2 regions of the Marinitoga arctica genome follow, and region 1 is predicted to be linked to the other one. Evidence: riboswitches for the same ligand, from Rfam matches in the RefSeq annotation. Region 1 holds a riboswitch; the other holds the start of a gene.
The links. Region 1 has a riboswitch for cobalamin ahead of ACYQ44_RS07940 (ATP-grasp domain-containing protein). Riboswitches for the same ligand answer to the same signal wherever they lie in the genome.

Region 1 (4,421 bases):
AAGTATTATATCCTGACTTTAAACCAACAGAGGATAAAAACATTAATAATCCTAATTCCTGCATATTTTTTAATATATATTTATTCATCCTAAAATTGAAAATCCATATTTTCCCAATCGTGCCTAAGGTAAGAGAAGATAACAATATACCACCAGTTATTCCCAGTTTAAAAGATATTATTCCAAAATTGAAATCTATATTTCCTAGTAATATTCCAGTAATTATTACTAAGGAATAACTCAAAAAATCAAAAGTTTCATTGCTTTCATCTTTTGTATTAATTTCTTTTAGAAGTTTGTTTTTTTCTTCGCTTATATCAATTTTTAATATGTATGGTAATAAATACATAGATAGAATAACAGCTAAAACACCAGGAATATATCCAAATGAATAACCAGTTATTATATTATTTTCAAAATCAGGTGCCGATTCCAAAGCCGTTGCTAATCCTGGGGAACTTGTTAGAGCCCCAGAAAATAAACCTATAAATGTATATTTATCATGTGAAGACAAAATATATGCAGATAGAAAACCAGAAAATGTAATAAAAAAGGCCATGATAATAAATTTAACTCCATATTTTCTTAATATATTTTTTAAATCTTTAGATGCAATTAATCCTACAGCAGATATAAATAAAATTAGAGAAAAAAGAAAAAAACTTTTAAAATCACTGTTCATTTTATTTATTAGATCTATGTTTGTCGAATAGAGGTTGGTAAAATACCAGCCTATTAATAAACCACTAAATAAAGTGCCAGAACTTCCCAACTTGAAATTACCTATTTTTATTTTACCAATTAATATTCCCGATAATATTGTTAAAAATAATAATGTATGACTATTCATAAGACCTCCTTTACACTAATTCAGGGATATTTGTTATTACTTTAATACCCAAACTTTTAAGTTTATTTTCTTTATATTCTATACTTCCTTCATAACCTTCTAAAATAGCACCAGCATGCCCCATCCTCTTTCCTTTAGGAGCTGTTCTTCCAGCAAAAAATACCTTTATATCTCCATTATAACCCTTTTTTAAAGCAGATTCAATACCATTAACCTCATCATTCCCACCGATTTCACCAATTACTACTACCTTTTTAATTTCGTTCTCTATTATATAGTCAAAAGTTTCTTCAACAGATGTTCCAATAATCGGATCACCACCAAGTCCAATTCCTATTTTTATTCCGGTCGAATATTTGGAAAGATAATTTGAAATTTCATACATCAAAGTTCCACTTCTTGATATTATTGCAATATCTCCTGGTTTAAAAGCCCTTTCTGGCATAATTCCAATTTTTGATATTCCAGGTAAGATTATGCCAGGACAATTTGGCCCAATTACTCTAATATCATTATCTTTTGATATTTTATATATATCAAGCATATCTTGTTGTGGTATATGTTCTGTTATAATAATAATTTTTTTCACCCCAGCATTTATAGCTTCAAAAACTGCATCTTTTGCATAGGGTGCAGGAACAAATACTACTGAAGTATCAACTTGATATTTATTTACTGCATCATACATATTATTTAAAACATCAACACCATGTAATTTTTTTATAATATTATTTTTTGATACTCCACAAACAATATTAGCACCGTAATTTAACATTTTTTCTGTGTGTAATCTTCCATATTTACCTGTAATTCCTTGTACACATATTCTTTCTCTTCCATTAATCATGAATTTTCACCATCCTTACAGCATCTAAAATCATAGAATACATATCTTCATAATAATTTAAATCGTTATCTTTTAACATTTTTTTTGCTTCTTCCTCATTTGTTCCGGTTAAACGTATAAATAAATTTATTTCAGGATTTTTATTTTTAAAATCAACTAATCCACTGGCTATTTCATCACATTTTGTTATTCCTCCAAAAATATTTAAAATAATTTTTTTTATACCATAACTTTTTAATAAATCTAATGCCTCAATAGTTACGCTTTTTTCTGCTCCTCCACCTAAATCAAGAAAGTCTGCCGGTTCTCCACCAGCCATTTTTACAGCATCCATTGTGGCCATAACTATTCCGGCACCACAACCAATTATTCCTATATCACCATTTAATTTAACAAAATGAAAAGGATATTTTTCCTCTAAAAATTCCTTTGACCATTCTTGTCTAAATATAGCGTTGTCATCTAAATGCATTACACTATCAAGAGCATATATATCTCCTTTGTTATCTTCAACTAATGGATTGATTTCTAACAACGTTAAATCTTTTTCTCTAAATAATTTTCTTAAATTAGGTATAATTTTTTGAATATTTTTAGGTAAAACTTTTTCATATTCATCAAAATTAGTTTTTATAATACTATTTTTATTATCTTCAATGTTTATACCCCCGTTATCAGAGTACAAAATAGTGATATCTTTTTCTTCCCTATCAAGCACAAGTGAAAGATAATATTCTTTTTCAAATGGAATCATCTTTTCAATTAAAATGCCATAAGAAGTTTCACCCTTAATTTTCTTTCTTAGTAGTTCTTTTGCTTTAGATAAAAACTCTTCATCACTTTTAGCAAATAGTACACCACCAGCTTTCATTCTTCCTCCAACTAATACCTGTGATTTTAATACTGCAGGTAAAAAATCTACTTTAATATCTTTTTCTTTTTTAATAAGATAGGATTCTGGTACTTTAATACCATAATCTTTAAGAAAAGTCTTTCCAACAAACTCATGTATCTTCATATATACACCTCCTAAAAATATAAAATTTCATCCCATTTCGCCCTCGCGAATGGGATTACCCTGGAATTAAAGGCAGGTCTCCCGACTTCTGGATCGCTCTACTCCCAACGCCTTCCCAGAAAATTTCCAGTGGCTATTTGTTGGTTTCGTCCCCAGTTACGGTGGCGGGGCCGTGATGGATTTTCACCATCTTCCCTTTTAAGATTTCTCACCTTTAATTCCGGAGGTATTTATTTTTAGTAATATTTTATCATATGAAGAAATGCAAATCAAATTGACAAAATATTATTAAAAGAAAAAGCGCCCTTTCAGACACATTGATTAATGGTTAAAAGGAATATTCTTTTCCATTCTTTAAACACATAAAAAACTCTTCTATAAAGTTCAAAAATATCCTTCTTTTGTTTTAGAACTAATCAATATATTTTAGGAAAGTTAAATTTATAAATATAGAAATAAACTATATAAATTTTCCAAGAAAATAGTTTGGGATATTAATTCTTTTTCTTAAAATATCAATATTTTTAATATTTAATGTAATTATTGCACATGTTGCTGGACCGGCACTTTCATATAAATCTATATTCAAGTTTTTATCCATTTCAAAATTCAAATTATTATATTTTTCTATCTCATTAATTTCATGCATAATACCCTTTGAACCAACTGGAACTATTTCGTGCACCACTTTACAAGTTCTTAGAATATTAATCATTTCGAGTGTTAAAATATCAGGATTATTAATAACATCATTTCCAACTTTTGGAGTACCGATTAATACAGCAATATCTGATGAATATGTTTTATATTTCAAATTTTTATCTTTTATTCCGATTACTGTTATACCAACTCCTGTTTGAACAACTGGAAAATTTTCTTCGGTGCTACCAGTAATAATATTTGTATTTAAATTAGCTTTTATAACAGCTTCTTTAATACCGTCTATAATTCTTTTTCCTGTATCATTCATCTCAACAGATAATGTGTTAATTATTACAATAGGTGTTGCTCCAAAAGATATATTTTCAGAAAGAGCAACATGAGCTCCAAAATAACCAACAATTTTTGGATCTGTTTTAATAATATCCATTTTTTTATTTCCAATTGCTCCTGAAGAGTCACAAGTAATAACTAATTCTTTTTCTTTATCGATATCAATTATAGTTAAATCTCTAATTTTCTTAACTTTTATATATATCCCTCCATTTTATCTCAATATAATGACCTGTTTTACATTTTATTTTCCACATATCATCAATTTCAAGATTATTAATTAGTATGTATATTAATCTTATTACACCACCATGAGTTATGATTAAGTAACTTTTGTTTTTTTGTAATTCATCGACGAATGATTTTATTCTGTTATAAAAATTTAAAAAGCATTCCCCATTTGGAAAACAATATTTTTTGTAATTTTCCATCCACCTTTTATATTCTTCTGGAAATTCATGTTGAATTTCTTCTATATTTTTTCCTTCAAATTTTCCAAAATCAATTTCTTTGATTCTATCATCATATTTTATGTTTTTATTGAACAATTTTGATAATTCAAGAGCAGTATACTTAGCTCTTTTCAAAGGACTTGAAATTATATAATCGATTTTTTCACTTTTTAGTTTATTACTTAGAAAATATAATTGATTTTTTCCGTTTTTAGTAATCGGGAAATCAGTGTTTCCACTAAAAACCTTCTTTATATTAGC
Region 2 (4,421 bases), on a different contig from region 1:
ACAATATATCAGTATCCTGTACTAAAGCTCTTGTAAGCATAACTCTTTGCTTTTCCCCTCCACTAAGATAATTATATATCCTATCTTTAAATTTAAATGTATTCGTTTGTTTCATTACTTCTTCTATAATTTTTTCATCTTTTGAAAATAATGTTTCATAAGGTATTCTTCCAGAGGATATTATGCTTTCCACTGTAAAATTAAAAGAAGTAAAAAATTCCTGAGGAACTACAGATATTTTTTTAAATAATTCTTTTTTCGAATACTGTTCAATATTTTTTTGAGAAATAAAAACTTCTCCTTCATTTTTCTTTTCTAAACCCGTTATTAATTTTAAAACTGTTGTTTTACCTGAACCATTTGGCCCTATTATCGATACAAATTCTCCTTTGTTTATATACATATGCTTTATATATAAATTAAAATATCCATCATATGAAAAATGTAAGTTTTTTATTTCTAAAACTTTCATATTTTTCTTCCTCTTTTCATTATCAAAATAAAAATAGGTGCACCTACTATAGATGTTGTTACCCCTATAGGTAATTCAGTAGGTCTAAATAAATATCTAGAAAACAAATCGGCATATCCAAGAAAAACTCCACCATATATTAAAGAACCAATTGTCGAAAAATATATATTAGGACCTGTTAATTTTCTTACAAGATGAGGTATTATCAGTCCTACAAATCCTATAATTCCAGCTTTAGAAACTACAACAGAGACGGCAAAAATATTAATTGTCAAAACCAATAATTTTATCTTTTCAGGATTAATTCCAGAAAAAACAGATATATCATCTCCCATAGCAACTACTTCAATATGTTTTTTAAAAATAAAATTTACTAAAATTTGTAAAGAGAGGAAAACACTTAATATAATTAAATCTGACCAAACTATATTACCAGTACTTCCCATAAGCCAAAAATTAATATGTAAAAGATTTTGCCAAAATAAAACGGTAAATAACGTTGAAATAGAATTAAACACAAAACCAACGATAACTCCACTTAAGATTAATGATACTACAGGTATTTTTTTACCTTCTTTAGCTAAAGAAAATGTAATAAACGTTGCTAATAATGCCGAAAAAAATGCAAAACTTTCTATTCCAAAAGGTAAATTAATTCCATATACACTTTTTAATGCTGTATATATAACAGCACCAAAACTCGCTCCCGATGAAATACCTATAATGAACGGATCGGCAAGTGGATTTTTTATAATCATTTGAAAATCATTTCCCGCTATTGCTAATATAGACCCTATAAGCAATGTACCAAGAATTCTAGGTAAACGCAAATTGAAAATTATTCTATTATACAATACATTTTGTGATTTATCGAAAAATGCAAAAACTACATCTTTAAATGGTATATTCACTGTGCCTAAAGATACGAATAAAATAATAGAAAAAATTATTATTAAACTACCTAAAAAAAGGTGAAAAAACGGGGAAGATTTCCCCGTTTTTAATTTCACTTGTTTTCACTGAAGAGTTTATTTAGCTCTCCCAATAAATCTATTAATCCTGTGTTTGGTAAAGAAGCTTTATTACCATCAATAACAAACACTTTATTATTTTTTACTGCATTAACATCTTTAAATTGCTCTGCATTTACTATCAAATTGTATGCACCTTTATCTCCAGGATAATATCCTGGCACTAAAATTATATCAGGATTTTCTTTTACAACAAATTCAGGACCAACAGCAAACCACCCATTATTACCTGTATATGGTGCAGTAACATTTATACCTCCAGCATATGTAATTAATTCATTTAAATACGAACCTGTTCCACATGTCCACATTTGAGACACACTACCATATGCTGATAAATATATTACTTTTGGTTTATTTCTCCATGCAAATGTGTTTTTTGCTATGTTCAACATTCTTGCTCTTAATTTTTGTGAATAATCTTGAGCTGTTTTTTCTTTTCCCAAAATTACTCCTACAAGAGATAAATCCCTAAAAACTTCATTTAATGTAGTTGCATTTAAAACAAATGCTTTTATACCATATTTTTCTAATTTTGATACTTCACCTTCTTGAAATCCTCCTGTTAACAATACAACATCAGGATTTAAAGCTATTATTTTTTCAACATTTAAAGGCACCATATTTCCTATTTTTTCAACATCTGTTATATATGAATCAAAATCTGTAACACCAACAACTTTATCTTTAGATCCAAGCTTTACTACAAAATCTGAAATTGCAGGAGCTGCAACAACAATTCTTTCAACTTCCTTGTCAAAAACCACTACTCTGCCCAAATCATCTACCAATGTTATTGGTTGAAATGCAAATACTGACAATGCTAAAATTAATAAAACTCCCACCAATACCTTTTTCATATAATCCCTCCTATAAAAAATCTATTTTCCATCTTCTTTCCGCGAGAAGATGGAACAAATTCCTTTAAAATAGGTCTCCCGGCTTGTGGTTCTTCCTACTACCAACGCCTTCCCAGAGAAATGTTTCCAGTGGCATAAGTGTTGGTTTCGTCCCCACTCACGGTGGCGCGACCGCAACGGATTTTCACCGTTTTCCCTTACATTTTAAAGGAATTTTTATTCACTTTTCTATGATATTATAACATGAAATTCTATTAATGTAAATAGAATAAAAAAACCCCGGGAAATCCCGGGGGTTAATAAAGTTATTGATTTGCTGCTATTCCACCAATTAAATTATACCAATTTAAATCTTTAGATGGTGTATTACTGAATGGGTTTGGACCAAACTCAAAATCTGGTGTAGTATTATAATCATAATCGAAAATTAGTATTCCATTTAAAGAATCTGATAATATTGCTTTGTCAGCCCAAGCCGTTGCATCATGATATGGGGTAACATCTACTGCAGACCCCTGTGTATCATACATGTCAATTATTTTATTATTATCAGTATCCCCATCTGGATATCTTCCATCTGAATTATCTAATGATGTTAAGTTTGCAGGATCTACTTGGAATGATATAATACCTTTATTACCAGCTGCTATTAAGTAATAATCAAATCCTCCATTAGAAGCTGTGTATTCAACATCTGTTATCATAGCATCCTCAAATCTTACAGCATATTTATCAGAAGTTGTATTAGCATCTGTTGGTCCATCTTCACTAAATTTTCCATTTGCAGTATTATATTCTTTTAATACAATTCCAGCACTTCCGTCTGCTACAACAACAAAATCAGATGTATTTGATAATTCAATTGAAAATGCATAACCATCTGTATCATATCTTTCAACAAATGTTAAAGCGTCTTCCGCTGCATATGTTAATGATCCAATTCCATCATCTCCAAGAGCTGCAAATATTATGTTATTTGTTGTATCTATTGCTAAGTCTACAACTACTTTTCCGTCAACACTAACGTTTTTAACATAAGATGGAGCTCCCACAGTAGATATATCAATAACCGCTATACCAGCTGTACTATCTGCTACATATAAGTAAGTTCCAGATGTTTCAGAAGGTAATAATGAATATGCATATCCATCTGTATCAACGTAATTATTACTTAAGGCAGGCGTATCACCTGTTCCACCACTACCATCATCTAAAATATTTCCATCTCCATCACTATCTAGATCTATTACAGAAACTCCTGCTGCACCATCTGCTACATATAAATATCTAGAACCATCAAACCATATATCTTCTGCTGATCCTCTTGTTTTAATAACTGCTACTATACTTCCATCATTTTTTAATATTCTAACTCCACCTGATTTATCTGCAACAATTATAGCTACTTCATTAGCTTCTCCAGATATTCCATTGTCATTATAATCTGTTGTAATTACAATACTTCTTCTTGCATTCATTCCTACTAAACTATTTGCGTTAACTGCATCTGAATCATAAGGTGCTGATATTACGTCATCTATTATATTTAAATCAGTACCTATTTTTACCAAACCATTAAAGCTATCAAAAACATAAAGTGTAGAACCATCTATATCTAACGCTTTTGCATATCCAGATGTACCTTTTACTCCAACGTATGTAAGATCAGATTTTTTTAATTTAATTATGCCCATAGTTCCATCTGCAACAAATAGCGCATCTTCAATTGTTGAATAAACTGCATCTTCTGCATATCCAGGAGTATCGAAACTATATAATGCTATTGGATTATTCTCATCTGTAACATCATATTTTATTACTCCCTTATCTTTTGCGGTAGCATAAATGTATTTACTAGACCCCGATGCTTCAAAAACAACACTATTTATATCAACAGAATTGGAATTATTATCAGTATTTATGCTTGTTATTAATAAAGGATTTGAATAATCTGAAATATCTAATAATAACAATCCTTCTGTACCCGCTGCAACATAAGCAATTGTTCCATCATATGTTACATCATATGTTTTATCAGTTACATTATAACTTCCTAAT

Region 2: another riboswitch for cobalamin. It lies ahead of ACYQ44_RS03635 (ABC transporter substrate-binding protein); the one in region 1 lies ahead of ACYQ44_RS07940 (ATP-grasp domain-containing protein).

Annotation. Positions count from the first base shown of each region.
Region 1 covers NZ_BAAHYY010000027.1:9,233-13,653, reverse strand. The annotation lists gene ACYQ44_RS07950 (aspartate-alanine antiporter-like transporter) at 1-850, opposite strand, end outside; gene ACYQ44_RS07945 (succinate--CoA ligase subunit alpha) at 861-1,697, opposite strand; gene ACYQ44_RS07940 (ATP-grasp domain-containing protein) at 1,690-2,715, opposite strand; cobalamin riboswitch at 2,770-2,946, opposite strand; gene ACYQ44_RS07935 (AIR synthase related protein) at 3,176-3,874, opposite strand; gene cobC (alpha-ribazole phosphatase) at 3,897-4,421, opposite strand, start outside.
Region 2 covers NZ_BAAHYY010000008.1:1,730-6,150, forward strand. The annotation lists gene ACYQ44_RS03625 (ABC transporter ATP-binding protein) at 1-472, opposite strand, end outside; gene ACYQ44_RS03630 (FecCD family ABC transporter permease) at 469-1,482, opposite strand; gene ACYQ44_RS03635 (ABC transporter substrate-binding protein) at 1,479-2,363, opposite strand; cobalamin riboswitch at 2,415-2,585, opposite strand; gene ACYQ44_RS03640 (LVIVD repeat-containing protein) at 2,669-4,421, opposite strand, start outside.